Regions from separate parts of the Zoogloea sp. GW822-FHT05C07 genome, predicted to be linked through region 1. Evidence: predicted binding sites of a transcription regulator. Region 1 holds the regulator's gene; each other region holds the start of a gene.

What was found. The regulator FNR, encoded in region 1, switches genes on or off when oxygen is low (the NO sensors DNR and NnrR bind a similar motif). The targets are predictions, from matches to a motif close to TTGANCTAGNTCAA.
Region 2: AC3QL2_RS21195 (oxygen-binding di-iron domain-containing protein) is a predicted target of FNR. The motif match lies at 2,739-2,752, and genes of this name have one in related genera.
Region 3: AC3QL2_RS22070 (DUF2239 family protein) is a predicted target of FNR. The motif match lies at 8,001-8,014, and genes of this name have one in related genera.

The regions. Positions count from the first base shown of each region.
Region 1 covers NZ_CM179510.1:3,749,626-3,760,270, reverse strand. Annotated here, with positions in the region: gene AC3QL2_RS17430 (heavy metal translocating P-type ATPase) at 1-980, opposite strand, end outside; gene AC3QL2_RS17425 (universal stress protein) at 1,011-1,436, opposite strand; gene AC3QL2_RS17420 (sulfite exporter TauE/SafE family protein) at 1,464-2,171, opposite strand; gene hemN (oxygen-independent coproporphyrinogen III oxidase) at 2,284-3,678, opposite strand; gene fnr (fumarate/nitrate reduction transcriptional regulator Fnr) at 3,797-4,531, shown strand; gene AC3QL2_RS17405 (SirB2 family protein) at 4,550-4,936, opposite strand; gene AC3QL2_RS17400 (oxygen-binding di-iron domain-containing protein) at 5,008-5,748, opposite strand; gene AC3QL2_RS17395 (methyl-accepting chemotaxis protein) at 5,756-6,379, opposite strand; gene AC3QL2_RS17390 (hypothetical protein) at 6,727-9,108, shown strand; tRNA gene AC3QL2_RS17385 (tRNA-His) at 9,282-9,357, opposite strand; tRNA gene AC3QL2_RS17380 (tRNA-Arg) at 9,404-9,477, opposite strand; tRNA gene AC3QL2_RS17375 (tRNA-Pro) at 9,505-9,581, opposite strand; gene AC3QL2_RS17370 (bifunctional acetate--CoA ligase family protein/GNAT family N-acetyltransferase) at 9,956-10,645, shown strand, end outside.
Region 2 covers NZ_CM179510.1:4,581,608-4,592,252, reverse strand. Annotated here, with positions in the region: gene AC3QL2_RS21205 (AAA family ATPase) at 1-664, shown strand, start outside; gene AC3QL2_RS21200 (vWA domain-containing protein) at 678-1,856, shown strand; gene AC3QL2_RS21195 (oxygen-binding di-iron domain-containing protein) at 1,891-2,661, opposite strand; gene AC3QL2_RS21190 (hypothetical protein) at 2,820-3,512, shown strand; gene AC3QL2_RS21185 (helicase-related protein) at 3,530-5,479, opposite strand; gene AC3QL2_RS21180 (TolC family protein) at 5,715-7,145, shown strand; gene AC3QL2_RS21175 (efflux RND transporter periplasmic adaptor subunit) at 7,181-8,179, shown strand; gene AC3QL2_RS21170 (efflux RND transporter permease subunit) at 8,194-10,645, shown strand, end outside.
Region 3 covers NZ_CM179510.1:4,781,987-4,792,631, forward strand. Annotated here, with positions in the region: gene AC3QL2_RS22025 (Do family serine endopeptidase) at 1-155, opposite strand, end outside; gene AC3QL2_RS22030 (DMT family transporter) at 241-1,083, opposite strand; gene AC3QL2_RS22035 (LysR family transcriptional regulator) at 1,093-2,109, opposite strand; gene AC3QL2_RS22040 (hypothetical protein) at 2,325-2,777, opposite strand; gene AC3QL2_RS22045 (hypothetical protein) at 2,776-3,351, shown strand; gene ahpF (alkyl hydroperoxide reductase subunit F) at 3,513-5,063, shown strand; gene map (type I methionyl aminopeptidase) at 5,176-5,982, opposite strand; gene AC3QL2_RS22060 (ParD-like family protein) at 5,979-6,209, opposite strand; gene AC3QL2_RS22065 (aldo/keto reductase) at 6,332-7,171, opposite strand; gene AC3QL2_RS22070 (DUF2239 family protein) at 7,388-7,984, opposite strand; gene kdpE (two-component system response regulator KdpE) at 8,115-8,828, opposite strand; gene kdpD (two-component system sensor histidine kinase KdpD) at 8,850-10,645, opposite strand, start outside.

The sequences.
Region 1 (10,645 bases):
TCCACCGGCACGGAATCACCGGCACGCAGCACGAAGACCATGCCTGCCACGACGCGCTCGACCGGCATCTCCTGCAACGCGCCATCCTGCTCGACCCAGGCGGTGGGCGGCTGAAGGCGCAGCAGCGCCTCGATGGCCGCCGACGTGCGCGCCCGCGCCCGCGCTTCCAGCAGCTTGCCGAGCAAGACCAGCGTGATGATGCTCGCCGAGGCCTCGAAATACACGTGCAGATCATGGCGGTCGAACACCACCACGACCAGGCTGAAGAAGTAGGCAACGCTGGTGCCCAGCGCCACCAGCACGTCCATGTTGGCGCCACCGCCACGCAGGGACGACCACGCGCCCTTGTAGAAGCGCCGCCCGATCCAGAACTGCACCGGCGTCGCCAGCAGGCACTGCAGCCAGCGCGGCAGCCACTCCGCATGATGCTCGCCCGCCCCCAGAACGCCGGAGAACATCCCGACCATCTGGACCAGGAAGGGTGCGCTGAGCAGCGCCGAAATCCAGAACAGCCGCAGCTCGGCGCGGAACTCGGCCTCCTTGCGCAGCTTGTCGGCCTCGCGGTCGCGGGTGATGACGGGAGTCGCATCGAAACCCGCTTTCCGGATCGCAGCAATGATCGCCGCCGGCTCGGACAACCCCGGCACGTAACGGACCCGCGCGGTTTCCGCGGCAAAATTGACGCTGCCCTCCACGCCGGGCAGACGATTGACGACCTTCTCGATGCGCGCCGCGCAGGCCGCGCAGCTCATGCCGGACAGGCTCAGCTGCAGCGTCTGGGGCGCCACGTCGAAGCCGGCCTTGCGGATCGCCGCCAGAATGTCCGGCGCACCGGCACCATCGGGCGCCGCAGCCAGGCGAGCCTTGCCGGTGCCGAAATTGACCTCGGCGCTAACGCCGGGCAGCCGGTTGAGCACCTTCTCGAGCCGCGTCGCGCAGGCCGCGCAGCTCATTCCCGAGACCGGCAGGTCGTAACGCATACCTGGCTCGTTCCCCATGCTTAGCTTCCCTCAGCCCACCAGCAGCACGGGCAGCGTGGCCCGCTGCAGCACCCGCGTTGCTACCGAGCCGACAAATAGATCCGCCACCACGCCGCGGCCATGCCGACCGAGGCACAGGTAATCGCATTCCAGAATGGTCGCCTGATGGAGCACCACGTCGGCCGGCTGGCCCACGAGGATATGCGGCGTTACTTGCAAACCGGCCGCCTTGAGGCGGGCCAGCGGCGCCTTGAGCACGCCTTCGCCTTCATCGCGGTAATAGGCATCCAGGGCTGCCCGGGCCACGTGGCGGGTCGCGAACTCGATGGGAATCGGCGGATGCACATACAACACATGCACATCCGGCACGCTCTTCAGTTGGCCCGCCAGCGCGATCACCTGATCGACGACACGCTCGGCTACCGGAGAATCATCGACGGCCAGCAGGATTTTCATGATTCGCTCCGCCTTCCAGGAAAAGACTCAGAAATGGCAAACCACGCCATTCCACAGATTGCTGCCGAGGGTCGGCGTCGTCACCAGGCCGTACACGCCGAAGGCCAGCACCACCAATCCAGACCCCGTCCGCACCGCCCGGTTCCGCACCACGTCGCGCAGACGCTTGAGCAGCATGCCGGCGAGCAGCAGGTTGGGCAGCGTGCCAAGGCCGAAAGCCAGCATCAGGCCCGCGCCGCGCTCGGCCGAGCCGGTCACCAGGGCCGTCGCCAGCACGCTGTAAACCAGGCCGCAGGGCAGGAAGCCCCACAGCAGGCCAAGCGGAAGGGCCTGACTCACGCTGCGCGCCGGCAGGAAGCGCCGGGTCAGCGGCTGGATGCGCGCCCACAGCTTGTGGCCGAGTTGCTCGACGCCGGACAGGGCCCGTGTGAAGCCGGTCAGGTAGAGCCCGAGCGCCACCAGCATCAGGTTGGCGGCCACGTACAGGACCAGCTGGATCGGCAGGATGTTGTTGAACAGCAGGCCGACCGTCCCGATCGCCCCCATCGCCGCGCCGGCCAGCGTGTAGCTGCTGATCCGCCCGACGTTGTAGGCCAGGTGCAGGGGCCAGTCACTGCGCCGCTGGCCGGGCAGCTGCACGGTCAGCGCGCTGACGATGCCGCCACACATGCCGACACAGTGGGTGCCGCCGAGCAGGCCGATGAGGAAGACTGCGAAATAGCCGGTTTCGGGCATGGAGATTCAACCTGGACAAACAAAAACGCCCCGTGGGCAACACGGGGCGCGTTCCAACACTTGGCTCGGCATTCTAGCCCGCCCACCTCGGAGCGGCCAGCCGGCCGGAAGTTCAGATCACCTTCGAGTAACGGGTGCGCTCCCGGTCGGCGCGCAGGTACTTGTCGAAGACCATCGCAATCGCCCGCACCAGCATGCGGCCGGCTGGCAGCACGGTGATCCACTGCTTGTCGATCTTCAGCAGGCCACCCTTCTCCATCTCGCGCAGGTCGGCGAGTTCGGCAGCAAAATACTTGTTGAAATCGATCAGGTGGGCGATCTCGATGGACTCGATGGACAGCTCGAAGTGGCACATCAGCGCCTGGATGATGGCCCGCCGCAGCAGGTCGTCCGGCGTCAGCTCGATGCCGCGCAGCACCGGCAGGCGGCCGGTGTCGATGATGTCGTAGTACTCGTCGAGGGTCTTCACGTTCTGCGCGTAGGTCGGACCGACCTTGCCAATGGCCGACACGCCGAAGGCCAGCAGGTCGCACTCCGCGTAGGTGGAATAACCCTGGAAATTGCGATGCAGGCGTCCCTGGCGCTGGGCCGTGGTCAGCTCGTCGTCCGGCTTGGCGAAGTGGTCCATGCCGATATACACGTAGCCCGCCTCGGTCAGGCGGCGAATCGCCAGTTGCAGGATCTGCAGCTTGGTCTCGCCGGACGGCAGCTGCGCGTCAACGATGCGGCGCTGGGGCTTGAACAGCGTCGGCAGGTGCGCGTAGTTGTAGATCGACAGGCGATCCGGCGACAGCGCCAGAATCTGCTCAAGGGTGCGGTTGAAGCTGATGACGTTCTGCTTGGGCAGGCCGTAGATCAGGTCCACGCTGACCGACTTGAAGCCATGGGCCCGCGCCGCGTCGATTACCAGCTTGGTTTCTTCCTCGCTCTGGACGCGGTTGACCGCCTTCTGCACGTCCGGATTGAAATCCTGAATGCCGACGCTCATGCGGTTGAAGCCGAGCTCGGCCAGCAGCGCAACAGTGGCTTCGTCCACCTTGCGCGGGTCCACCTCGATGGAATACTCACCGTCCGGCACCAGCGTGAAGTGCTTGCGGACCATGCCCATCAGGCGGCGCAGTTCGTCGTGGGACAGGAAGGTCGGCGTGCCGCCGCCCAGGTGCAGTTGCAGTACTTCCCGCGACCCGTCGAGCTTGGCCGCCTGCATGTCCACTTCTTTTTCAAGATAATCCAGATACTTGGCGGAGCGACCGTGATCCTTGGTGATGATCTTGTTGCACGCGCAGTAGTAGCAGATCGTATTGCAGAAGGGGATGTGGAAGTATAATGAGAGCGGTTTGCCGATTCCGCCGACAGTGCGCCTCCCGAGCCAATGCTCCAGGGCATCGGAGTTGAACGCCTCGACGAAGCGGTCAGCGGTCGGGTACGACGTATACCTCGGGCCATTCACATCAAACTTGCGAATGAGCTCGGGATCGAATATCAGGTCTTTTTGTGTCGTGTTCATGGTGCACTTCTGTTGGTTGCGCTGAACAATCGCAGAATCGATCCAAAACAGTATTGACGTGGATCAAAGGGCTCCAAACGTTGGTAAAACCATCCAGTTCAGGTGATTGCGCGTGCAGATGAAATCGGTGATTCCGGTGACGGTCGTGGACATCAAGGTCGCGTGTTCCCAGTGCAACCTGCGGGAGTTGTGTCTTCCCTTCGGCCTCGACCCCAATGAGATCGACCAGCTCGACGAGCTCGTCGGCAGCCGCCGCAAGATCAAGCGGCAGCAGCACCTCTACCGCTCCGGCGACAACTTCGAGGCGATCTACGCGATCCGCGCCGGCTCCTTCAAGACCGACGTGATCCTCGAGGACGGCCGCGACCAGGTGACCGGCTTCCAGATGACCGGCGAAGTGCTGGGCCTCGACGGCATCAGCACCGAGCACCATTCGTGCAACGCCATCGCGCTGGAAGACAGCGAAGTCTGCGTGATCCCCTTCAACCGGCTCGAAGAGCTGTCACGGGAGGTGGAAAGCCTGCAGCACCAGTTCCACAAGATCATGAGCCGCGAGATCGTCCGCGACCACGGCGTAATGATGCTGCTCGGCTCGATGCGCGCTGAAGAGCGCCTGGCGGCCTTCCTGCTGAACATGTCCCAGCGCTTCACCGCGCGGGGCTTCTCGCCGTCCGAATTCCACCTGCGCATGACCCGCGATGAGATCGGCTCCTACCTGGGCCTCAAGCTCGAAACGGTGTCCCGCGCCTTCTCCCGCTTTCAGGAAGAAGGCCTGGTCGCCGTCCAGCAGAAGCACATCCGCATCCTCGACACACCGGGCCTGAAGCGCCTGCTCAACCACCACGCAGCCTGACCGCCGCCGGCCCTGGCCTTACAGCCAGGCCAGCCAGCCGAGCGGATTCTTGCTGACCGCCACCGACACTATCCACGACAGCGTCGCCAGCGCGCCCACATAGGCCGCGGCGCGCAGCCCACGCGGGCGCCTCGCCTTCAGCGCAACACTCCCCAGCCCGATATAGACGAGCAAGCCCAGCACCTTGGCGGTCAGCCAGGCATGCACGAAGGGATATTGGGCCGCCATCCAGGCCAGGCCGAGCGCACTGGCCAGCAGGCAGGAATCGACGATATGCGGCAGTACCCGCGTCAGGCGGGCCTGCAACAGCGGCGAACCGCTCAACGACCACCAGCCCCGCAATGCGAAGCCGCAACCACTGAGCACCACGCAGGTAATGTGGAAATGCTTGAGAGCCAGATACATGCCGCGCCTCCATCGTTCCGCGGCAAAGCCCCAGCTGCCGGCGGGCCCCGCGAAAGCGGGGCCGCAACACTTTAGCCGCGCAGCACGCCAACTTCCAGTGCGGCAAACCAGTTGATGAATCGCTGTACATCGGCGCCCTGGTAGATGGCCCCGTGCTGCGGCACCAGCATGTCGATCTCCAGGCGGGAAACGCGCTCGCACCAGTCGCGCTTGGCCCGGTCCGAGCCCATCCAGCGCTTGTGGAAACCTTCCGCATGACGGATATGGCGGGAGAAGTCCTGCACGTACAGCTCGTTATGGTCAGCCGGCAGCAGGGCCGCACCGACATCGCCCGAAAACAGGATTTTGGCCTTCGGGTCGTACAGGTGGAAATTGCCGGACGAATGCAGGTAGTGGGCCGGGATCGCCTGCAGCTCCAGGCCGTCGAGGCGGATTGTCATGCCCGAATCGGGGATCGGCACAAAGGTCGAATCCTGCCCGCCGAAATGGGGCAGGAAGCTCTGCCAGAGCCAGCTCGTGTAGCACTTCAGATCGGGCTTGAACTCCAGCCACAGGGCCAGCGAGGAAATGATGTCCGGATCCTGGTGAGACGCGAAGATGCCTGCCAGCCGCGTCGGATCGCACTCCGCCGAAAGCGCGGAGAAAACCGCCGGAAAGATCTCGATCCCACCCGGGTCGCACAACAGGGCTTCTTCCCCGTGGGCGACCACGTATTCGTTGGTATCGATGATGTAACCAGGCTTGGTCACATCCCGCGCGATCGCCAGCCAGCGGTGTTCCTCGTCCTGGTAGATGCAATGGGCCTGTTTCATGGGTTTCCTAATCCTTTACAAGGCGTTCCTTGCCGAGAACTTCGAGGGAGCGCTTGATCTGCGCAATCACCTCGGCAAAATCCGTCGATACCTGCATCAATGCCGCACTGAAGCTACCACCATAGGCCGCCTCGATCTTCGCCGAACGGGCCAGCACACCGCCCAATTCGACTAGCTGCTGGGTTTCCTCGACGGCCGCGCGCAAACGCAGATCGAGGGAGCGCAGGCGTACCTGCTGCTCGGCAAGCCGCGCAGCGCCACGCCGCCGGGCCTCCCGCGCGCCCGGCACGCCATCACCGCTGAGCTTCAGCGCCGCCGCCAGAATCGCCGCAATGCGCTGCTGCTGCACGACGCCGGTGACACTGCCGACCGAACCGGACGTCATCTCCCGCAGGGATGCCATGTGACGGGTCAGATCCTGGGCAAAGCGCCGCAACTCATTGGACAGCACACCAAAGCCCAGCGCTGCGTTACCGGCCCGCTTGGCCAGGAAGATCGCATTCAAGGCCATGAGGTTGATACGGAAAGCCGTTGCAACGATGGCCTTGATCTCTTCATTGACGCGGACGATGCGGGCAAGCTCGCCAGTGCGCGAGGCTATCCCGTGAAAATTCGGTTCTGGCGCATTCATACGTGATACTCCGGAAAGCGGGACGACTGCCCCGGCTGATTAACGGCGGAGACAGGCGCAGCTTGAGCCCCTGCCACCGTGTGCACGACGCCCTTCGCGCGAATTACACGCGAGTCGAGCCCTTCTGCAAGCTAGCAGTGCTACGGTATGCCGATTCCGCCACTCCCCTCGCCGAGACAGTGATGCCAAAAGCTCGCTTCATTCCAGAGAAACTCTCCATCGCAACATCGATTTGCGCAGTGCTCGCACCTCTCGGCGGATTGCACTGCACACTCGCGCATGCCGCATCGCAAAACGGAGCGGCCCAGCCCGCCCCCGTCACCGATGCCAGTGCCAATGCAGACTGGATGCGCCGCGCCCACGCCTCCGGCGTGCTCATCGCCGTGGGTTTCGACAGCATCGAAGAATGGGCCAAATACTCCTACGAGCGGGAAAACTGCAATCCCGATTACCAGGTCCGTACCGGCCTCCTGGCCAAGGCTGGCTGCCGTAGCAACGCCTGGGACAACAAGGTACGCGCATCCGGCAACGGCTCGGTCCGTTTCGACATCCTGCCCGGGAGCTGGCAAGGAGGTGGCGGCAGCATGGCCATCCCGTTCGGCGATTACGCCACCAACCAGTTCGGGGCCAACAGCCAGTTCTGGGTCTCGTGGCGGCAACGCATGGACGCCCGCTACATCGCGGGCTACCCGGCCAAGGATGGGCGCATCGCCAACGCCAAACAGGTGATCATCGCCCAGGGCGACATGCCCGGCGCCACTCCGGGCAAGCCGATCAGCGGCAGCGCCTGCAGTGAGGCCGAGGTCGTGATCGTCAGCTCCAATCCGGGGAGTCGCCCGCCATTTCCGACAGGCTATATCGAGTGCGGGCGCTACGTGTGGTTCGAACAGACCTTGCAGGCAGGCGCATACGCGGGCAATGCCATGGGCAGGCAGGTCATCACGCGTGAGAACATGCGCCGGACCGACACCGGCCAATACGCCTGCATCAACCATCCCGACATGCTGGATCAGTCCGGCTGCGCCACCTACCGCCCCGACGAATGGATCACCTATATGGTGCACCTGCAACTGGGGCCGGACGGCCGCGCGGTCAGCTCGGTATCCGGCAAGGAACAACCGGGCTACATCCATTCCAGCTTCGAGCTGTATGCCGCCTATCAAGGAGAGGATTTCCAGCTCCTTCACCGCCAGACCGAAGTCGTCATCCCGAAAGGACAGCACTTCGCCGGCGGAGACCCGCTCCAGGCATCTTCCTACCGGGGCGGCTGGGGCCCCGCCGACGGACACCCCCAGGCCAAATTCGGCAAGCTGTGGCTGCTGCCCTACATGACCAACAAGGATCCGAACGACACGAGCCCCAAATCATCCACGTGGTTCGATGAAGTCATCGTTTCAAGGTGCCGGATCGCCGCACCAGGGCAGCCCATCCCGAGCGAATGCAATCCACCCGACACTGCGCCCCCCGCCCCCGTTCCGACAGTCCCCCTCCCCCAAACCGGCAACAACGCAGCCCACCCAGCGGCCGTCGCGGCCGCAGCCGCACCACCTCCGCCCGCCAAGCCAGCCGGCGGAACAAAAATGCAGCTCGTCGGCATCCTGCACAACCTTCCCCCGGGCCATTGGTTCGAGATCCCCGGCTCCCAGCTCTTCAACGTGCTGACCGACGCCTGCAAGGTCAAAGCGATTCGCGACGCCTATGAGCACGTAATCACCGGACTGGTCGGCTGCAATCCGGAGAACGTCATGATCTACAGCGGCGGCGCCTACGACACCCGCCGGCATCGCCTGCTCGTCTGGGGCGGCGGCCACTCCGCCTACGCTGGCAATGAACTATATGGATTCGACATGCGGGAGGCCCGCTGGACGCGCCTGAGCGAGCCGACGCCTTTTGCCTTGGGCAACAGCGCCGCCAGCGAACGGAAGGAAGGCGCATCGCAGTCGCCCTCAGGGCGTGCCGCGAATGCCCTCACCGGCCCGATTTCCGTGCACTCCTACGACCAGATCGAATACCTGCCCGACCAGGACTGGCTGATCGCCGCCGGCGGTGCAACCTATAGCGCCAACGGCTTCGCTTCGGCACAGACCTGGCTGTTCGACCTCAAGAAAGAAGACGCCAGCGGCTGGATGGAGAGCCAGCCGATGCCCGGAAAGGCATTCAGGCTTTTCGAATACAACATGTCAACCGCCTACGACCCCGTCGCCCGGAAGTTCATCATGCGCGGCTATTCCGAAGCGGGGGCCTTCGACCCCGCGAGCCAGGAATGGACGATCACCCAGAAAGGCCTTCCGACGCGCAAGATCGGCACCGTCGGCGAGCTCGACCCAAAGCGGCGGGTCTTCGTCATCCTCGGCTCGGGAACAGCAGAAATCCACCAGGTCGGCCCCAAGGGCGAACTGAGCCAGCCCCAGCGGCTCGGCGCATCGGGCGATACGGACATCGAGCAGTGCTACTCGCCAGGCCTAGTCTTTGATTCAAAAGCCGACAGGCTGACGGCGTGGTGCAGCAAAGGGGACATCTACACGCTGGATGTGGACAAGCGCATCTGGACCCGCCACGCCGCCAAGAGCAGCGTTGAGCCCGGCGATCCGGCCACCACACCGCGCATCCGGGGCACCTTCGGGCGCTTTCGCTACATGCCCGAATACAACGCCTACATCCTGGCGAACGGTGTCCGCAGCAACGTCTTCCTCTATCGCCTGTCCGACGACAAGGGACGAATTCCCTGAAGAGGCGAAACACCAGACAGGGGCAGGCCGGGCAATCCGGTCTGCGCCGCACCCCCCGCACGGACTTGCAAGACAACACGCACAGCAGCATGCGGCACCCCGCAGGAATGCGCCCGCAGGCGACGGCGCACAAAAAGAAAGGCCCTGATTACTCAGGGCCTTTCTTTTTAACTTGGGGCGACATACCGGTTTCGAACCGGTGACACCTGGAATCACAATCCAGTGCTCTACCAACTGAGCTAATGCCGCCACTGTTGACCATCGATCGAAATCGCCGATCTGAAACTTTTCAGAGCCTGCCCGACAGGAATCGAACCTGTAACCCCCGGCTTAGAAGGCCGGTGCTCTATCCAGTTGAGCTACGGGCAGTTCGCCGTGGGTACCCGGGTTAAGCTTTGGTCGGGGTGGAGAGATTCGAACTCCCGACATCTTGCTCCCAAAGCAAGCGCGCTACCGGACTGCGCTACACCCCGAGAGCCGCGAATAGTACACACCTATCGACGTCCCGTCAAACAAAAATTGGCACGAATTTTCATGCCCATCGAAATTCATGCCTGCCCTGCACTCTCACCACACCACGGAAACCACTCCCCGGAGCTCCGCGCCATTGTTGCCTGCCTGCACTTTGATCATGCTTTTGGGGTAAGCGTTGCGTGCGCACAACAAATTGAATTCACAGAAATTGACCTAGATCACAGCTTTCGTTGTGCAACGCAATAAATCAGTAGGATTACCAATACCAGGATCCCCCCCGCAGGGTAAAATCCGGCCCGGCCCCAGACGCCCCGAAGCCCAGTGGCAACGGCCCCCGATAGCCGCACGATTCGCACTCACCCGAGTACCCATCATGAACGAACAGCACTACCTCACGCCCCTCTTCGAGCCCCGCTCCGTGGCCATCATCGGCGCCAGCGAAAGAGAGCTGTCCCTCGGCAACATCCTCGTCCGCAACATGCTCGAGGCCGGGTTCAAGGGCAAGCTGTTCACCGTCAACCCCAAGTACGACCAGGTGCTGGGCGTTCCCTGCTACAAGAGCGTCGAGGACATCCCCCAGCGCCTCGACCTGGCCGTCATCACTACCAAGGCCGACCGCGTGCCGGCCATCGTCGACGCCTGTGGGCGCGCCGGCTGCAAGTCCGTGGTGGTGCTGCCTTCCGGCTTCTCGGATGCCGGCCCGCGCGGCCGCATGCTCGAGAAGAACACCGTCGAGAACGCCCGCCGCCACCGCATCCGCCTGCTCGGCCCGAACTGTCTGGGCGTGCTGCGCCCCGAGCTCGGCCTCAACGCCAGCTTCGCCCACGGCGGTGCCATCAAGGGCTCGATCGGCCTGATCTCCCAGTCCGGCGCCCTCTGTTCGGCGATCCTCGACTGGGCGCGGCCCAACAATGTCGGCTTCTCGTCGGTCGTATCCCTCGGCACCTCGGTGGACATCGACTTCGGCGAGGTCCTCGAATTCATGGTCTCGGATGCCCGCACCGAGAGCATCTTCCTATATGTAGAAGGCATCAAGGACGCGCGCCGCTTCGTCAGCGCGCTG
Region 2 (10,645 bases), 830 kb from region 1:
GTCCACCACCAAGGCCCAGCAAGGCCTGTACGAATACGATGCGGTGTCCCGCCTGCGCGACTCCCAGCTCGGCGACGACAAGGTGAAGGACATCGGCAACTACATCGTCAAGGGCACGCTGTGGCAGGCCTTCGATGCCGACGAGCCGACCGTGGTGCTGATCGACGAGATCGACAAGGCCGACATCGAATTCCCCAACGACCTGCTGCGCGAACTCGACCGCATGGAGTTCCATGTCTACGAGACCCGCGAGACCGTCAAGGCTCGCCACCGCCCCATCGTCTTCATTACCTCCAACAACGAGAAGGAACTACCGGACGCCTTCCTGCGCCGTTGCTTCTTCCACTACATCAAGTTCCCTGACCGGGACACGATGCAGAAGATCGTCGACGTGCACTTCCCCGGTATCAAGCAGGCCCTGCTGAAGGAGGCCCTGGAGGTCTTTTTCGGCCTGCGCGACGTGCCGGGCCTGAAGAAAAAACCGTCCACGTCGGAGCTGATCGACTGGCTCAAACTGCTGGTGGCCGAAGAGATTCCGGTAGAGGCCCTGCGCTCCCCCGACCAGAAGGCTGCCATCCCGCCGCTGCATGGCGCGCTGCTGAAGAACGAGCAGGACATGCACCTCTTCGAGCGCCTGGTCTACATGGCCCAGCGCAACCGCTGAGCCGGACGCCGCCATGCTCATCGACTTCTTCCTGCACCTCAAGAGCCGCAAGCTGCCGGTGTCCACGAAGGAATTCCTGACCCTGCTCGAAGCCCTCGAAGCTGGCCTGGGCGGGCACAGCATGGAAGACTTCTACTTTCTGGCCCGCGCCAGCCTGGTCAAGGACGAGAGCCAGTACGACCGCTTCGATCAGGCCTTCGGCGAGTACTTCAAGGGCATCGAGGCCATCCTCGGCCTGGAAGTGGATCTGCCCGAGGAATGGCTGAAGGCCATGGCGACGAAACACCTCAGCCCCGAAGAAAAGGCCAGGCTCGAGAAGCTCGGCTGGGACAAGCTGATGGATGAGTTCAAGAAGCGCCTGCAGGAGCAGAAAGGGCGCCACCAGGGCGGCTCGAAATGGGTCGGCACCGGCGGCACCTCGCCCTTCGGTAACAGCGGCTACAACCCGGAAGGCATCCGCGTCGGCGGCGAATCGGCCGGCAACCGCACGGCGATCAAGGTGTGGGACCAGCGGGAATACCGCAACCTGGACGACACCGTCGAACTGGGCACCCGCAACATCAAGGTGGCGCTACGCCGCCTGCGCCGCTTCGCCCGCCTTGGCGCACCGGACGAACTGGACCTGGACGGCACCATCGCCGCCACCGCGCGCAACGCCGGCTACCTGGACCTGCTGATGCGCCCCGAGCGCCACAACGCGGTGAAGGTGCTGATCTTCTTCGACGTGGGCGGCTCGATGGACGACCACGTGAAGGTCTGTGAGGAGCTGTTCTCGGCCTGCCGCACCGAGTTCAAGCATCTGGAGTACTTCTACTTCCACAACTGCGTGTATGACCACGTATGGCGCGACAGCCGTCGGCGCCATAGCGAGCGCACGCCGACCCTCGACGTGCTCCACAAGTACGGCCCGGAATACAAGCTGATCTTCGTAGGAGACGCAACGATGAGCCCCTACGAGATCCTGCAGCCGGGCGGCTCCATCGAGTACAGCAACCCTGAACCCGGCGCCACCTGGCTGCGCCGCCTCGCCGACGCCTACCCCGCCATCGCCTGGCTCAACCCCGAGCCGGAGCGCATGTGGGACTACCGGCAGTCCATCGGCATCGTCCGGCAACTGCTGGGAGAACGCATGTTCCCCCTCACGCTGGACGGCCTGACGCGGGCCATCACCCACCTGTCGCGGAAGCAGTAAACACCACTCCCGCGCGAAACCGGAAACGCTCCGGTCAGGGCATCCGGTAGTTGTCCTGGGTCAGCAGGTCGATGCCGCACGGCAGCTGTTCGATCCAGTCGAGGAAGCGGTTGACCATGACCTTGCCCTCGAAACGGCAGCCGTGCTGCGGCACGATCATTTCCACATCCATCTGTCGGACCATGTTCACCCAGAAGCGGCAGATCTTGTTGGAGATCATGTAACGGCGATGGAAGCCGGCCATCGTGATCACGTGGTCGTCGAAATCCCGCACCGGCTCGGCCGCCTGGGTGTGATCGACGAGCGAGGCGCCCATGTCGCCGGAGAACAGGATCTTGGACACCGGATCGTAGAACTGGAAGTTGCCTTCCGAATGCATGAAGTGGGCCGGCACCGCCTTGATCTTGCTCTCGCCCAGCGGGATGTTCATGCCTTCGTCGGGAATGCCGATGATCCGCGCCGAATAATCCTTGCCGGTGGTGAAGTGCGGCACAAAGCGCGTCCACAGACGGGAGATCATCACCTTGCAATGGGTGGACACCATCCACTTGTTGAGTGACGCGATGATGTCCGGGTCGGCGTGAGTGGCGAAGATGTAGTCGAGCCCACGCGACGGGAAGAAGCGCTGCATGGACATCAGCAGGCCGTTGTAGGTCATGTTGCCGCCCGGGTCGATCAGCGCGCCGTGCTCACCATCGACGATCAGGAACTGATTGCACTGCACCGCATGGTCGGCTTCCTCGTCCACCAGATCATAAAAGGCCAGACAGGCATGCTTGCCGTTGTTGAAGAGTTCGACTGCCATGGGGTGCATTCCGCGTATCAGAAAGACCGATACTTTATCCGAGTCGCCACATGGCGAAAACGTGACAACAACCTACATTGACCGTCGTCAAAGAAACTTCTCGTCATTCGCACGGCATTGGGGTAGTTTTAGCACTTTCGGATAGTCCAGTCCCCGTCGTGAAACAAGCCATACCCCTACTTTGCGCGATTGTCATCCTGCTCGCACCGGTCGATTACGCATGGTCCCTCGACACCGGCTTCGCCAGCCGGGCCCCGTCGTCCGCCATGAACAACCAGCAGAACAGCAGTTCACTCATGGCCCGCAAGAAGCTGCTGGCCATGCGCAAGGGCCCCGGCGCCCAGGCCGGCTTCGGTGGCGTGAACGTGATGAGCCGGGAGGGCGTCCGCCCGGAGGACCTGCGTCCCCCATCCGCCACGATGTGCGCCATGCAGGGCATCTCCGGACATGCCAGGCCCAGCGCCGTCTCGCGCCAGGAAGCGTCGGGACGGGTCGTACTGTCCACCGATCCCTCCAGCCTGAGCGGGCAGAGTGCCGACATCTACAGTGCCTGTGATTCGACTGGCAAGCGCGCCCGTGCCGGTCTCAAGGCGGGCAGCGGATCACTCCTTGTCGATGCAACTGGTGGTCGTGGTCCGGGTGGTACGCCCTCCCGCCTGACCAATGCAAGAACCAAGAGCATCTACGACGCAAGGACCAACATGCTGGTCGGCACCAAAGCCACGAAAGACCGCGCGGCGGCGTTCGCCAACCAGCCCACCAAGTCCACGTCCCTGTTCGACCCGGTCACCGGTGGCATCAAACCGCCGAAGGTCATGAGCGCGTACAGCGTTTACCAGCAGACGCCCTGACGAAACGCCCCCGCCCGTCAGCGCCTGACGGGCCAGTACCAGCTCGGCACGCCCTTGCGCCCGCCTCCTGCACCCTGACGGCGGCGGCTGCGCAGGTGGCCATCCACCGCGGCGATCCACGGCGCCAGATGCATGTCGGCAAGTTCCAGATCGACGAACAGTTCGGGCAGCCGGTAGGCAAACCAGCGATAGGCGGCCAGCAGGCGCACGGTGGTTTCCGCCTCCTCCAGCGAGGCACGCCGCGGCGACTGGGGCAGGAAATCCAGCGCAATCGTCTTGCCCTTGTTGGCACTGTAGGCCCAGTCGCGCCACACGCCGTCGATCGTCTCGTTCTGCGATGCCATCGGTGCCATCGAGAACACGTGCTTCTGATGCAGGCTGAGGTTCTTCATGCGGTCCAGCTGGGCCGCGCGGGCCAGCTGTTCCTCCGGAATGTGGGGCGTGAAGAAGCCGTCGCCGCAGTCCGCGTGGAGCAGGAACAGGGACAGTAGCGCCTCCAGCCGGCGGTCGCCCGACATTTCGGCGATCTGCTCCAGGTAGGCCGAACCCGCCGTGATCTGGAAGCCCTTCGCCTCCAGCGGTTCCTGGTGGGTTTTCATGAGACTGCTCACCACCCGGTGCTCGGCCGGGGTAAGGCCTGCCACGACGCCCTCCTCGTCGTGATGGCCGAAGCGCCCGGCGCGACCGCCGATCTGCTGCAACAATGACGGCGACAGGGTTCCCCGTGACGTGCCGTCATACTTCTGCACGGCGGTGAATACGACGCGCCGGATCGGCAGATTGAGCCCCATGCCGATGGCGTCGGTAGCGACGAGGATGTCCGCATCGCCGCCGGCAAAACGGTGCGCCTCCCGTTCCCGCACCTCCGGCGACAGCGCGCCATAGATGCAGGCCACCGACTTTCCCAGGGCCATCAGATCGTCGCGCAGATTGAGGGCGTCCCGCCGCGAAAAGACGATGAAGGCGTCGCCGGGCTTGGCGCGCCGCAGCGCGGCCGCGGGATCGTTGCCCAGCGCCTGCCCCACCACCAGCGGATGCTTGCGCTGCTTGCGCCGGATCTCCAGCGGCAGGCCCAGTCGGGCGGCAAGCGCCGTTATGGCCGGCTCTGCCGACAAGGCCCCGACCAGCCACACCTCGCGGGCATTGGCGCCCACCACCGCCTGGGTCCACGCCCAGCCGCGATCCGGATCGTCCAGCATCTGGATCTCGTCGATGACCGCCACCTCCACCGCTGTGGAGGAGTCCAGCATCTCGATGGTGGACGCCGTCACGCGGCTGCCCTCGACGATACGATGCTCCTCGCCGGTGATCAGGGACGCGCTGACGCCGAACTCCTCGTTCAAGCGGGTAAACGCCTCCAGCGCCAGCAGGCGCAGCGGCCCCAGATACACCCCGGACGCGGCTGTTGCGAGGCGCTCGAAGGCGTCGTGGGTCTTGCCGGAATTGGTGGGCCCCAGCACCGCCACCAGCCGGCGCGTACGCCGGCCGGCCTGGAAGGTGGCCGGATAATCGGACAGCTTGAGCGTCCGCCCGATCTGTTCCGCCAGATCGTGGTGGCGCTGTTTGGCGCGCAGATCGTTAAGGGACTGGGCCAGGCCCTTGCCGACCGTGGAAAGATCCAGATCGCCGCCGGACCACAGCTCCTTCAGCTTGCGCAGATTGGCTTGCAGTCCTTCCGCCGCACAGGCGTCCAGGTAGGCGCCGATTTCGATGATCGCCGCTTCCAGCGCGTATTCCAGCTCAGCACCGACTTCCTTGAGCATGGCCTGCTCAAGGGCATCCCGTACGTCGCCCGGCCGGCGTCGCCAATGGCTCGCCTGGCCCAGGCAGCTCTCGGGCAGATGGCCAAAGACCCGAAACGCATCGCCCCGGATCCGTACGGTCCGGCCCACGGCCAGCCACACCCGGTTGCCGCTGAAGGTGCGGGAGAAGCGCAGGGCTTCCGGCGGGTTCGGGGGTGTATCCATATCTATCCTATCTACGCTGCCATCGGTGCATCCGACGGGCAAAACATTGGGGGCGCACATCTTATTCGACCGCCCCTTCCCCGGCACGCCCAAATCCACGGCCAAGGGGGAAATGTTCCACAAGCCGCCTGCCCGGCCCTGGGCCTGCGTGCTGGAGTAAATCCGCCACTCACGGTAGTGTTGCGCGTTTCCGGCTTCCGCCGGGCATCTTCTTATACAGGGTAGGCATGTCTTGATGAGCGGTTTGCCACAGCCCCCGCGCCGGTGGGGCCGCGGGACGTCCCTGCCGGCATGGGCCCGGCGCATCCTCGTGCTGTCCTGCGCGGCGCTCACGGCCTGTGCCACCGACCACTTCGATCCGCAGCCCCTGTCTGCCGCCGCGATCGCCGACACCCATGAAGCCCGCACGCTGAACTCGGCCGAGCTGCAGCGCTACCTCCTGCAGCACGGCACGGCCCTGCCGCCGGAAAGCTGGAATCTGGAGGCACTGACACTGGCGGCCTTTTATTACAATCCGGAACTGGAGACCGCTCGCGCGCGCCTGGCAACGGTGGAAGCCGGTCGCCTCACCGCCGCACAACGGCCAAATCCGACCCTGCAACTGCCGCTGCAGGGCACGCTCAATCCCCAGGCCGGCACATCACCCTGGACCCTGGGTTTCGCCCTCGATATTCCCATCGAAACCGGCGGCCGTCGCACTTACCGCATCAATCAGGCGTCGCAACTTGGCGATGCGGCACGCTTCGGCTTCGCAGCCTCCGCGTGGGGCGTGCGCAGCCGCCTGCGTTCGGCGCTATTGGCCCTGTGGCATGCGGAAGCCCGCGGGACCCTCCTTCAGCAACAGGCGCTGCTCGACCTGGACATCGCAGGACGCTTCGAGCGGCGGCGTGTGCTGGGCGACGTTTCTCCTTGGGAAGCCAGTCAGCAACAGCTCGCCCTGCTGCGAACCCAGGGCGAGCAGCTGGCCGCCCGGCGCCAGGCCGACAACGCCCGCGCCGCCGTGGCCACCGCGCTGGGCGTGGGTCTGCCGGCGCTCGGCGCGGTGGCGCTGGACCTGTCGGCCTTCGAGCAGCCGCTCCCGCCCCTGCCCGCCCGCACACTACAAAGGCAGGCGCTGCTGAATCGCGCCGACCTGGCCGCCGCACTGGCCCAATTCGACGCCAGCCAGTCCGCGCTGCAGGTAGAGATTGCCCGCCAGTATCCCAACATCACCCTGGGCCCCGGCTACACCTTCGACCAGGGCGCCCGCCGCCCTGGCTTCACTTTCGGTGGCCTGGAGCTACCGCTCTTCAATCGCAACGAGGGCCCCATCGCCGAAGCACGCGGACGGCGCCGGGAGGCCAAGGCGCGCATCCATCTGCTGGAAAGCCAGGCCCTGGTGGAAACGGACGCCGCGATGACCGAATGCGTCAGCGCCCAGGAAAGCTTGCAGCAGCGGGAAGCCCAGCTCGCCGAACAGGCACGCCAGCTTTCGCGCCTGCACAAGGCCTTCGCCGCCGGCCAGGAGGACCGCCTGGCCGTGGCGCTGGCCGAGCGGCTACAGCTGGCTGCCCGCCTGTCCGTACTAGATGCCCACCTGCAACTGCAAAGCGCAGTGGGACGCCTGGAAGACGCCCTGCAACAACCGTTCGCCATAGCGGCGGACGACAATCGCAACCTGAAGTGATGATGCCCAACAAGACCCTCAGACGCGCCTCGCTGGTGCTCGTACCGCTCCTGGTGATTGGACTCAGCGTGGCCGGTTTCCTGCAATCCCGCGCGGAAGAAGGCCGCGAGGCGGAGCAGGACGGCGCAGCCATCCCGTCGCGTGTGACGGTGGAGGACGGCCTCACCGTACTGAGCCTCGACAAGGCCGTGCAGGTGCGCAGCGACATCCGGACCGCCGCGCTCGCCCCGGCCGGCGCGGGCAGCGGCGCGGAGTTCTACGGCACGGTGGTCGACCTGCAGCCTCTTGCGGAACTCACCAGCCGCCGCGACGCGGCCGCGGCAGATCTGGCGGCAGCCGACGCCGCCCTCGGAGCCGCCCGCGCCGAGCAGGCCCGCATCGAAGCCCTGTACCAGGATGGCGGCACCGCCTCGCTCAAGGCGCTGGAGGCCGCCCGCACCGCCGTCGCAGCGGCAAATGCCAAGTCACGCGCGTCCCAGGCAACCCTAGGCAACGTCGAAAGCGCGCTGCGCAACCAGTTCGGCACGGTCATCGCCAACTGGGCCGACAGCCAGGGAGACCGTGCGCTCGCACCCCTGCTGGCACGGCACGAAGCCCTGCTGCGTGTCGTGCCGCCGACGAATGAAGCGCCGCCGGTGGTCTTCATCACCAGCGATGGCATGCCGCCCCTCGAGGCCCGGCGCGTATCGCCCTCCCCACAAGCCGATGCTGCCTTCCACGGACAGGCGCATTTCTATCGCACGACGGCCGACCTGCCCGCCGGCCTGCGCCTGAGCGCCCATGCACCAGGCGCTGGCGGCGTGCGCATTCCGGCCGACGCCATCGTCTGGTACGGCGGCCAGCCGTGGGCCTATGTGCAGATTGCCGACGCACGTTTCGCGCGGCGCCCCGTCGATGCCGGCCAACCGCGGGATGGCGACTTCATCGTGACACGCGCGTTCACAGCCGGCGAACAGGTCGTCGTTCGCGGCGCGCAGCTGCTGCTGTCCGAGGAGTCGCGGCCCGCGACGGCTGGACAGACGGACAACGACTGACGCCCTCGCCCGTGATGCTGACCGCCCTCATCGATTCCGCCGTGCGCCTGCGTGGCGTGATGGTCGCCCTGGCCTGCCTGCTGCTCGGTTACGGCGTGTATGCGCTGAGCCAGTCGCGGCTCGACGTCTTCCCCGAGTTCACGCCGCCGCTGGTCACCGTGCAGACGGAAGCGCCGGGCCTGTCGGCCGAGCAGGTGGAGCAACTGGTCACCCAGCGCGTCGAGAACGTCCTCGGCGGCGCCAAAGGCCTTGCCTCCATGCGCTCCCAGTCGATCCAGGGCGTCTCCGTCATCACCCTCACCTTCAGCGACGCGACGGACATCTGGCGCGCCCGCCAGTTGGTCAGCGAACAGCTGGCTGCGCTGGCCGGCGAACTGCCAGCCGGGGTGCGCAGCCCGCGGATGACCGCACTGAGTTCCGCCACCACCCAGGTGCTGGGCATCGGCCTGACGTCCGGCTCCAGGTCGCTGATGGAATTACGCAGCTTTGCCGAGTGGACGCTGAAGCCCCGCCTGCTGGGCCGCCCCGGCGTCTCCGACGTGGGCATCTATGGCGGTGACGTGAAGCAGTACCAGGTTCAGGTGGTGCCGGAGAAGCTCGTGCGCCTCGGGCTGTCACTGCAGGATGTGGTGGCCGCCGCGCAGCGCGCGACCGGCGTGCGCGGTGCCGGCGTACTCGACACCGCCAACCAGCGCATCGTCCTCACCACCGAGGCGCAAGCCACGTCGGCCGCACAGCTTGGCCAGGTTTTGCTGCGGACGCAGAACGGCAGCGTCGTACGGCTGGCGGATGTGGCGACGGTTGCGCTCGGCAGCGAGGTGCCGTTCAGCGGCGCCAACGTGCAGGGCCGGCCCGGCGTGATCCTGATGGTCAGCAACCAGTACGGCGCCGACACCGTGTCGGTAACCCGCGAACTCGACGCAGCAATGGACAGCCTGCGTCCCGTGCTGGCGGCCCAGGACATCGAACTGCATGCGGACCTGTTCCGGCCGGCCAATTTCATCGTGGCGGCAACGGACCATCTGCGCACGGCCCTGCTGCTCGGTGCCGGCATGGTGGTGCTGGTACTCTTCCTGTTCCTGTTCAACGCGCGTACCGCCTTCATCTCGGCGACGGCCATTCCCCTGTCGCTGCTGGCAGCCATCGTCGTCCTCCACCACATGGGCGTGGCGCTCAACACCATGACTTTGGGCGGCCTCGCCCTGGCGCTGGGCGAGGTCGTGGACGACGCGATCATCGACGTGGAAAACATCTACCGGCGCCTGCGCGAGAACCGGCGCCTGGGCTACCCGCTCACTGCGCTGCAGGTGGTCGTACGGGCTTCCACCGAAGTGCGCGGCGCGGTGATCTACGCCACCTTCACCGTCGCCGCGGTCTTCCTGCCGGTGCTGAGCCTGACCGGCGTGGCCGGCCGCCTGTTCGCGCCGCTGGCCCTCGCCTACCTGCTGGCCATCCTGTCCTCCCTCGTCGTGGCGCTAACGCTGACGCCGGCTCTGTGCTACCTGCTGCTGGCGGCCCGGGACGAGGATGTGGAGGAGCCCCGGCTCTATGCCTGGCTCAAGGCGCATTACGCCCGGCGGCTCGTGCATGTCGAGGCGCACTGGCGCGCCGTCGTGCTCGCCCTGGCCGGCCTGGCCGTGATTGCGCTGGCAACCCTGCCCTTCCTGCGCATGGAGTTCCTGCCGGAACTGCGCGAGGGCCACGTCATCGTGCATATGCGCGCCACGCCCGGCACGTCGCTGCAGGAAGCCCTGCGCATCGGGGCCCAGGTCAGCAAGGCCCTGCTCGACGTGCCCAACATCCGTAGCGTGGCCCAACGCGCCGGCCGCACCGCCCGCGGCGTGGATGTGCTGGGCCCGCAGTACAGCGAGTTCGAGGTGGACCTGGTGCCGGGGCTGGACGCGGAGGCCCAGGAAGCGACCCAGGCACGCATGCGGGAAATCCTGGCCCAGTTCGCGGGCCTCAGCTTCACCTCCGAGACCTTCCTCACCGAGCGCATCCAGGAAACCCTGTCCGGCTACACGGCACCGATCATCCTGAATATTTTCGGCGCCGACCTGGATGTGCTGGACAGCCTGGCCCGCCAGGCCCAGGCCATCCTGGCCGCCGTTCCGGGCGCCAGCGGCGTGACTCAGCAGTCGCCGCCGATGCTGCCCCAGCTGTCGGTGCGCCTGCGCCAGGACCAGCTCGCCCGCTGGGGCTTCGCCCCCCTGGACGTGCTGGAGGCCATCCAGACTGCCTACCAGGGCACCGATGTCGCCCAGGTGTACGAGGGCAACGCGGTCAGCAACGTCACCGTCGTGCTGGCAGCGGCAGCCCGGCGCAACCCGGCCAGCGTCGGCGATCTGCCACTGCGCAATGCAGCAGGGATGACCGTTCCGCTGCGCAGGCTGGCCGACATCCGCGAGACGGAAGGCCGTTACCTCATCCTCCACAGCGGTGGCCAGCGCCTCCAGACGGTGACAG
Region 3 (10,645 bases), 1.0 Mb from region 1:
CGGGTGATCTGCGAGAAGTCGGGGACGCCGACGGTGGCGACCGAGGGCGGTGCTTCGCTGGCCGGCGGAGCTGCGGGCGCCGCCGTTGCAATACCTGGGCAGCCAAGCGCTGCGGCAAGCAGGCTGGCCGTAATTGCGGGGGTGATGAAGTTCATGACGGCCTCCCTCCGAGGCACTGCGCGGGCTATGTTGGTGTTGTTGCCGCGATTATCGCCCGAAGCGGTGCCACGGTATTGACGTTCAGCGCCGTCGCCCGCTGATGACCAGCGCGATGCCGCCGAGGATGGCGATGGACGAACACACCAGGCGCGGCGTGATCGCCTCGCCAAGGAACAGCACGCCACCCAGCGCGGCGATGACCGGTACGCTGAGCTGCACGCTCGCCGCGCTGGCGGCGCGCAGCTGGGGCATCGCCATGTACCAGATCACGTAGCCGATGCCGGAGGCTAGCCCGCCGGAGGCGAGGGCGTAGGCGATGCCGGCGCCGTCCGTCTGCGCGTGGGACAGGGTGACCAGGCTCAGCCCCAGCGCCATCGGCGCGGCCCGCGCGAAGTTGCCGGCGGTGCTGGCCGCCGGGTCGCTGCCGCCGCGGCCGCGCAGGGAATAAATGCCCCACGCCACGCCGGCCAGCGTCATCAGCAAGGAGCCGACCAGCGGTGGTGCCGACAGGCCCGGCAGGACCAGCGCGACGAGGCCGGCGGCGGCGAGCACCAGACCGACGCTCTGCATGCGCTTGAGGTGCTCCCGATGCCACAGGCCGTAGCCGATCATCGTCGCCTGCACGGCGCCGAACAGCAGCAGCGCGCCAGTGGCGGCGGACAGGCTCAGATAGGCGAAGGAGAAGCCGGCGGCGTAGACGAACAGCGCCAGCGCCGACGGCCAGCTGCCGTGGCGGGCGCCGCTTCCGCCGCCGCGCAGGCGCAGCAGCAGCCACAGCACCAGCGCGCCCGAGCCGATGCGCAGCGCCGTGAAGCTCGCTGCGTCGATGTGGCCGTCGCGCAGTGCCAGCCGGCACAGCAGGGAATTGGCGGCGAAGGCGAGCATGGCCAGCGCCGTCAAGGCGGCGATACGAATGGGGGGCATGGCGTTCTCCTACGAGGCGGGCAACAGGGGCGCGGCACCCGCCGTGGTGGTTTCGAGCTGCAGCCAGTCCTGGAAGGCCCGCACGATGGGGCGTTCGAGGGCGGCCGGCGGGCAGGTGAGGTGATAGGCGACAGGCGTCCGCAAGGCCAGTGCTGTGGCCTGCGGGAAGGCAATGCACAGCTTGCCGGCCTCCCGTTCGGCGATCGTCAGCTCGGGGCTGGCCAGCCACACGCCATGAGCGCTGACGGCCGCTTCGAGGGCCAGCAGACCGTTGCCGAAACGCTGTTCGCGCAAGGGCGTGGGCCGCGGGATGCCTTGCTGCTCCAGCCATTCGGCCCAGCCGAAGCGGGCTGGCGAACGCAGGTAGGTGCTGTCGCACAGCAGCGGCACACGCAGCACGTCGGCCGGCACGGACAGGCGCGGCAGCAGGGCTGGCGCACACATCGGCACGAGGACCAGTGGGAACATCGGACTGACGTGCAGCTCCGGATGGACCCCGAAACCGAGGCGCAGCGATACGTCGATGCCCGAACGCTGGAAGCTCGCCAGCGGGACCGGCCCGCCGACCACCGAGTCCACCGAGCCGAGGCTGGCCTGCAGGCGCACTTCGGCATCCGGAAAAGCGGCGTAGAAACGGTGCAGGCGTGGCACCAGCCACTTGGTGGCGAGCAGGGGCTCGGCGCACACCGTGATGATGGACTCGTCGTCCCGGTGCGCCCGCAGCTGCTCGACCGCATCGGCCAGCGCGGCGAAGCCCTCCTGCAGGCGCGGCAAGGCCAGATCCGCCGCGCGGGTCAGCACCACCTTGCGGTGATGGCGCACGAAGAGCGGGATGCCGAGGATGCTCTCGAGGGCCTTCACCTGATGGCTGACCGCGGCCGGCGAGACGTGCAGCAGCTTGGCCGCCTCGCTGAAGCTGCCGGTGCGGGCCGCCACCTCGAAGTAGGACAGCGCGATGAGGGGCGGCAGCCGCGCCGAGGTGGCGTGTTCCGGCGGGCGGGAGGCGGGAGGGGCGGGAAGCGTCATCGGGGGATGTGGGGTTGGCACGGCATGGAGCGGCCCGGACGTCCGGCGATTCCGGTTTCGCGTGAGTGGGGGTTGCTCTGCCATCTGCGATGGCTGTAGTAGGGCGACATGGGTCTGCTCACGATGAAAGCTTGGCTCGGCAGCAAGGCCAGGGCTTGCCGAGCTTGTACCGGGCTATCGTAGGGCCTGGACGTGACGGAGTAAAACGATGATTTCTAAAGACTTGACTTAGAAATATTGAGGCTGCTGCCAAGTGCGGGCTTGCTCGGCCGGTGCATCCGAATGCCGGATTCTGTCGGATTTTTTGACACCTCCGAAAATCGGGAACCGCGAAAACTCTCGTTGCGAGCGTGATCTGTGTCGCAGCCCGCCTCGCCCCCCATTTTGGGTTTTGCCCGTCTTTTGCTAGGGCCAATACCGGTCTTCATGGCAGGAAGGCCGCATTGCGGGGGCAAATGCTTAGCGAGTACAAAAAATATAACAAAAACTATTAAAACGTCAGTTTTCTTTACGACTTTTCGATAAATGCCAATATTATTATTTAGGTTGTTGTTTTTAAACAAATAAAAAAATGGCCTGGAACTTGCGGATGGCAACTGGCGCTTCAGAAAAATAATCAACCCGTCGCCTTCGGGTACCAACAGAATCCAGAACAGGACCATCAACATGAGCGACAAAACCGTACTCCAGGACGGCGTCCCCCCTTTTCCCGTATCGCGGGCGCCCGTCATCGGGTTCCTGCCGGGCGCAGCTGTCGTCGCCGTGCTGTGCGCCGCGACCTACCTGTTCCCCGCTGCGGCCAGGTTGCATGAAGAACGTTCAGCCGTCGCCAGCGACGTACGGCTCTATGCCTATTCCACGTCCATTCAACCAAGCGAACTGCTCATCGGTGACGATGAACTCGGTGACGGCACACGCCATATCGACATTCCGTCGAAACGAAACCCCGAAGGCATCAAGCTGACGGTCACGACCAACAGTCGCGCCGGGTACACACTGGTCATCAGCGTGCTGCCGGAAATGCAGTACCTGTTCAGCGCTGTGGAGGTCTTCGGCCTGGATGTGCCGGTCCAGTTGCCGGCGACGGGGGGCGAGGTGGCGCTGCCATACTCCACGCACAAGCTGAGCGCGGATCTCCGTGTGCGCCTCACGCTCAAGCCGGGAGTCCTCCCCCGGCAGGAGGCAGGACACGCGGCGGGAAGCCACATGTGGCCGCTGCTCATTTCGGCCCACGCCAATTGATTGGCGCGGCGTGTGGCGCCTGCACTCCACGCCGATAGAAAATAGGTATTGAATCGATTCCATCAATCAATTGGAGCAATGCGCGGCCCGTCGATATGATGTGTCCTATTCACCGTTCAGGCATGGGGGCCTGAACGACGCCCACATAAAAGGACAAGACCATGCTCGACGCCAATATCAAGAACCAGCTCAAGGCCTATCTCGAGAAGCTCCAGCGCCCGATCGAGGTGGTCGCCTCCCTTGACGACAGCGCCAAAGCGCAGGAACTGCGCGGCCTGCTCGTCGATATCGCGGAACTCTCGGACAAGGTCACGCTGCGGGACGACGGCAGCCACGCGCTGCGCCCGTCCTTCGGTGTGGCGGTGCCGGGCGAGGAACCGCGCATCCACTTCGCCGGCATTCCGATGGGGCATGAGTTCACGTCCCTGATCCTCGCGCTGCTGCAGACCGGCGGTCACCCGCCCAAGGTGGATGCGGCGGTGATCGAGCAGATCAAGGCCTTGCCGGGCCGCTTCGACTTCGAGACCTTCATCTCCCTGTCCTGCCACAACTGCCCGGACGTGGTGCAGGCCCTCAACCTGATGGCCGTGCTCAATCCGGGCGTGACCAGCACGATGATCGACGGCGCGCTGTTCCAGGACCTGGTGAACGAGCGCCGCATCATGGCCGTGCCGACGGTCTTCCTCAACGGCCAGGAATTCGGCCAGGGCCGCATGACCATCGAGGAGATCGTCGCCAAGCTCGACACCGGCGCGGCCGCCCGTGCGGCGGAAGAGATCGCAGCGAAGGATGCCTTCGACGTACTGGTGATTGGTGGCGGGCCGGCCGGCGCGGCGGCAGCGATCTACGCGGCACGCAAGGGCATCCGCACTGGCGTGGTGGCGGAGCGCTTCGGCGGCCAGGTGATGGATACCCTCGGCATCGAGAACTTCATCTCCGTGAAGGAGACCGAAGGGCCCAAGCTCGCCGCTGCGCTTGAACAGCACGTGAAGCAGTACGAGGTGGACGTGATGAACCTGCAGCGCGCCACCAAGCTGATTCCGGGCAAGGTGGTCGAGGTGCAGCTCGAGAATGGCGCATCCTTGAAGGGCAAGACAGTGATCCTCTCCACCGGCGCCCGCTGGCGCGAGATGAACGTGCCCGGCGAGAAGGAGTACAAGGCCAAGGGCGTGTGCTTCTGCCCGCACTGTGACGGCCCGCTCTTCAAGGGCAAGCGCGTGGCGGTGATCGGCGGCGGCAACTCCGGTGTCGAGGCGGCCATCGACCTGGCTGGCATCGTCTCCCACGTGACCCTGCTCGAGTTCGCCGACCAGTTGCGTGCCGACGCGGTGCTGCAGACCAAGCTCAACAGCCTGCCCAACGTGACGGTGATCACCCAGGCGCAGACCACCGAAGTGACCGGCGACGGCCAGAAGGTGAACGGCATCCGCTTCAAGGACCGCGTCAGCGGCGAGGAGAAGCAGGTGGAGCTCGAAGGCATCTTCGTGCAGATCGGCCTGTTGCCGAACACCGACTGGCTGAAGGGCACGGTCGAGCTGTCCGATCGCGGCGAGATCGTCGTCGATGCCAAGGGCCAGACCTCGGTGCCGGGCGTCTTTGCCGCCGGCGATTGCACCACGGTGCCGTACAAGCAGATCGTCATCGCGATGGGCGAAGGTGCCAAGGCGTCCCTCAGCGCCTTCGATCACCTGATCCGCAGTTCGGTCGCCTGATTGTGAAACGGCCGCCGGGGTTCCGGCGGCCGCTTGAGCAGACTGACCAAGGCCGGAGCCGCAAGCTCCGGCTTTTTTCTGCGTGCCCGGTTCAGGTGTTCAGTGCAGGCGTTCAGGCCGGCGGCAGGATCGCCGGGTAATCGCCGTAGCCGTCCGGCCACGGAGTAAGTACCTCGAAGCCCGTGTCGGTGACGGCAACCATGTGCTCCCACTGGGCCGACAGGGAGCGGTCCTTGGTGACTACGGTCCAACCGTCGGGCAACTGGCGGGTGGCGGCGCGGCCAGCGTTGATCATCGGTTCGATGGTGAACACCATGCCGGGCTCCAGGCGCAGGCCTTGGCCCGGATTGCCGTAATGCAGGACCTGCGGCTCGTCGTGATAGATGTCGCCGATGCCGTGGCCACAGTACTCGCGCACCACGCTGAAGCCTTCCCGGTGGGCGACGCTCTGGATTGCGTGGCCGACGTCGCCCAGCGTGGCGCCGGGGCGAACCTGATGGATGCCGGCGACCATCGCCTCGTAGGTGGTGCGGACCAGCCGTCGCGCCAGGATGCCGGGCTCGCCGACGTAGTACATGCGGCTGGTGTCGCCGAACCAGCCGTCCTTGATGACGGCCACGTCGATGTTGACGATGTCGCCGTTCTTCAGCTTCTTGTCCGACGGGATGCCGTGGCAGATGACGTGGTTAACCGACGCGCAGACCGTCTTCGGGTAGCCGTGATAGCCCACGTTGGCCGGGATGGCCTTGAGTTCATCGACGATGTAGTCGTGGCACAGGCGGTCGAGTTCGTCTGTGCTGACGCCGGGTTTGACGTGTTCGCCGATCATCCGCAGCACGTCGGCAGCCAGGCCGCCGGCGTGGCGGGACAGGGCGATCTCCTCCTGGGAGCGGATGGGGACTTGTCTCAGGGCTCTCATGCTGCGGCACCTCCTGCTTCGGCGGCCAGACCGGCCGCGTCGAGGGCCTGCTGCTCGGTCTGGATCAGCAGCTGGCAGATTTCGCCGTAGCGGAGATTGGGGTTCAGTTCGGCCAGCATGCCGACACGCAGCCAGTGCTCGGCCTGCGCGTTGATGGAGCGGCTCAGCGCGCCGCTCGTCAGACGCAGGTTCTCGTGCATCTGCTCGGAAATTTTGACGATGCCCATGGCTCGGATCTCGAATATATGGTTTGTAGCTGTTTCATATATTAGCAGCTTTCCGGCCCCTGCGCCCGGCGACCGGGCACGGGGGCGTCCATGGGCAGCGTGGAGGCCGCAGCCTCCGGGTTTCAGTGCCCGAAGACGTCGGCGTTCAGCATCGTCGGGTCGGGCCGGTCCAGGGTATCGAGGGCGGCCACTTCGGCGTCCGACAGCGTGAAGTCGAACAGCGCGAGGTTCTGGGCCAGCCGGGTGGGGTTGGCGGACTTGGGCGTCGTCACGATGCCTTGCTGGACGATCCAGCGCAGGACGATCTGCGCGGCGGTGCGGCCATGGGCTTCGGCGATGGCGGTGATCACCGGGTCGGTCAGCATCTCGTTGCCGCGGCCGAGGGGGCGCCACGCGCCGGTGGTGATGCCATGCGCCTTGTGGATGGCGAGCAGGTCGTCGCGGCGGTGGTAGGGATCGAGCTGGAGCTGGTTGTGGTGGGGCACCAGGCCGGCGTCGAAGAGGCGCTGCAGATGATCCGGCTTGAAGTTGGACGTGCCGATGGCGCGGACCAGGCCGGCCTCCAGCAACCTGATCAGACCGTGGAAGGCGTCCACGTAGTGGTCCTGGTCCGGGTTCGGCCAGTGGATCAGCAGCAGGTCGATGTAATCGACGCCCAGCCGCTTCAGGCTGGCTTCGCAGGCTTCCCGCGCGCCGGCAACGCTGTGCCACTGGCGGTTGAACTTGGTGGTGAGGAAGATCTGGTCGCGGGGGACGCCCGAGCGCCGGATGCCTTCCCCGACACCTTGCTCGTTGCCGTAGTTCTCCGCCGTGTCGATCAGGCGATAGCCCAGGCCGATGGCTTCGGCGACGGTGTGGGCGGCTTCCTGGTCGTTCATCGGCCAGCTGCCGAGGCCGAGCAGGGGCATGGCGACGCCATTGGCGAGGGTGATGGTCGGGGCAAGGGTGGTCTGCTGTGTCATGAAGGATTCCTGGCGTGTCTTGTTGGTCGTTTTGAGGAACGGATCGCCCCCTGCTGCGGGGGCGATGGTCATGCAGAGCCGCGCACCGGGGAGGGCTCCGGCGCGCGGCTCCCGCGTTGGAGCGCGTTCGTCCGCCGATGTTCCGTGAATTGCCGAAACACGGCCGGATATGTCATCCGGTCAGCGCGATGTCTGCCGGCTCTGTCAGGGGTGCGTTCAGGCCGTATCGCCGAAAGCCAGGCGGCGGACGTGGTCGCGCAGATCCGCCGGCCAGGCATCGGTGCGCTGCAGGAAGACTGGCTGGTTGTCAGCGAACAGGGCCCGGGAGGCTTCCTCGAAACCGGGCAGGTCACCGGCCAGCGCGGACATGAAGTGGTAGGCGCGCTCCTGGGCCTGACGGCGGCCGTCCTGCGCGGAGCCGGCCCGGCGCGCTTCGTCCACCAGCTTGCGCAGGGTGATCGAGGCGCCGCCGGGCTGGGAGGCGAGCCAGTCCCAGTGGCGGGGCAACAGCGTGACTTCGCGGGCGACGACGCCCAGCCGCGGCCGGCCACGGCCGCGGGTTTCGGCGGTTGGTTCGGCCTCGGTTGCGGCGGGGGCGGTGTTCTGTTCGAGGCGGGCCAGCACATCGGCGTCGCTGCCGCGGAAGTCGATGTCCACGAGCCGGCCGGTGCTGTCATCGAAGGTGAGCACGGTGCCGCCCGCGTCGGCTTCGAGTGCCCGCTTGGCGGCCAGCGCGTTGTCTTGCAGGCTGCCGCCGGCGATGCGGCGCGGGCCGTCGAAGGTGGTGTAGGTCGTGGGGCTGGATGAGGACATGGTCGGGCTGGATGAGTTGATCTGTCTTAAATATTACCCGGGTTAAAATAAATTGCAAATAAAATCCGGGTATAAATAAACATCATCGTCTATCCACAATCGGCCGTGCGCTGGGCGGCCTGCCTGCAGGCTAGGTATCGCGGGCCGGGGCCTCTGCGACGAAACGATAACCGACCCCCGGTTCTGTGACGATGTGGTCCGGATCGGTGGGGTCGTCCTCGATCTTCTTGCGCAGATGTCCCATGTAGACCCGCACATAGTGGGCGTCTTCCGTATGGGACGGGCCCCACACCGCTTTCAGCAGCTGCCGGTGGGTCAGCACGCAGTCCGGGTTCGACACCACGTAGGCGAGGAGGCGGAATTCGATCGGGGTCAAGTGCACCGGAACGCCGTTCTTTTCGACGAGGCGCTTGCCCAGGTCGATCTTGACCGTCCCGAAGCTCACCGAGCTTTGCCCGCTGCTGCCCGATTTGTAGCGCCGCCGCAGGTGGGCGCGCACGCGGGCCAGCAGTTCGGCGGCACCGAAGGGCTTGGTCAGGTAATCGTCGGCCCCGGCGTCGAGGGCGGCGACCTTCTCGGTCTCGGCGGTCCGCGCCGACAGCACGATGATCGGGATCTCCGACCAGGTGCGCAGCTCGCGGATCAGCTCGATGCCGTCTCCGTCCGGCAGGCCCAGGTCGAGGATCAGCAGGTCCGTCTTGCGGGTGCCGGCTTCGATGAGGCCGCGTTTGACGCCGTCGGCCTCATGGACTTCACAGCCTTCGCTCTCCAGGGCCAGGCGCACGAAGCGGCGCAGCTGGGCTTCGTCCTCGACGACGATGACGCGGGGGCTCGGCTCGGGCATGACGGTTTTCCTTTCGATACATCAGGGGGCACGGTCGTCCTCGTCCTCGTCTTCGACGAGGGGCGGCGGCGTGCCGATGGGCAGCGTGAATACGAAGCAGGCGCCGCCCTGGCTGCTCCGGCAGGCGTGCATGCGGCCGCCGTGGGCCTCGACGATGGCCCGGCAGATCGCCAGGCCGAGGCCGACGCCCGGCGTGCTGCCTTCCTGCTCGCCACGTTCGAATTTCTTGAACAGGCTTTCCTCGCGCCCGGCGGGGAGACCAGGACCGTCGTCTTCGACGCGGACTTCCATGTGCTGCGCCGTCTCGTGGGCCCGGATCCAGATGTGGCTGCCGGCCGGCGTGTACTTGGCGGCATTCTCGAGCAGATTGCAGAACACCCGCTGCATCAGTACGGAATCCACCTCCACAAGGGGCAGATCATCGTCCAGTTCGACCCGGATCTGATGGCCGGCGAGGATCGGGCGCAGGCTTTTGAGGGCGCTGCCGACGACTTCCTCCAGCGGCTGCCACTGGCGGTTGAGCTGGATGCGACCGGCCTGCAGGCGGGCCATGTCGAGAAGGTTGTCCACCTGGGCGTTGATGCGTAGTGCCTGCTCGCGCAACTGGTGGGAGATGCCGGCCTGGGCTGCGGTGGGTGGAGGTCGGGTCAGGAACATGGAGTCGGCGAGGCCGATCAGCACGCTGAGCGGGGTGCGTAGGTCGTGGGAGATGGCCGACAGCAGGGAGTTGCGCAGCCTTTCGGATTCCATCTGAACGGTGGTGTGCTGGGCGACATCCACATAATGGACGCGCTCCAGTGCGATGGCGATCAGGGATGCGAAGGTGTCCAGCAGGCGGCGTTGCTCGGGCTCCAGCAGGCGGCCCGGGTCGCGCAGTTCGAGGGCGAGCACGCCGCGCAGGCGCATCGGTGCCTTGAGGGGCAGGTAGAGCAGGGGGCTGGCGGGCAGGGTGTCGGTGCCCTGGCCGGCCGCTTCCGCGTGGTCGAAGGCCCACTGGGCGACGCCGGGGTCGATCTCCGGCAGGCCGGCCGACGCGAACAGCGGCGCCGGCAGGTGGTCCGTCTCGTCGGCGAGCAGGAAGGCGGCACGGGTGCCCATCTCGGCTACCAGGAAGCGCTCGCCGATCTCGGCGATCTGCTCGGGCAACAGCGCGCCGGACAGGTCGCGGGACATCTCGTAAAGGGCCCGCATGCGGTTCTCGCGGCTGCCCGCTACGTGGGCCTGATGCTTGTAGCCGGCGGTGAGCTGGCCGATCACCAGGCCGACTACCAGCATCACGGCGAAGGTCATCAGGTACTGGACGTCGCTGACCGCGAAGGACAGGCGCGGCGGGACGAAGAAGAAGTCGAAGATCGCCACGCTCAGGAAGGACGCCAGCACGGCCGGCCCGCGCCCCAGGCGGACGGCCACCAGCACCACCGCCAGCAGGAAGACCATCACGATGTTGGCCAGGTCCACCAAGGCATGGAGCGGCATCGCGATGAGGCCGGCGAGGCCGCAGGCGGCGGCGCTCAGCGCGTAGGTACGCCAGGCGATGGCGGCCTCTCCGCCTCCTTCCGCGGCCGGGCGCCCGGCCTCGGGGGGCGTGAGCCCGGCGTGGGCTACCTGGATCACGTCCAGGTCCGGAGCGAGGTGGCCGATGCGCTCGGCGATGCCGCGCTCCCAGAAGCGCCAGCGCCGCGGCGCGTCCTGGCCGACCAGGATGCGCGACAGATTGTGGCTGCGGGCGTAGCGCACGGCCTCCGCTTCCACCTGTGCGCCGGCCAGGGTGGCCGTAGCGGCACCTAGATCCTGGGCCAGCTTGAGGGCCTTCAGGA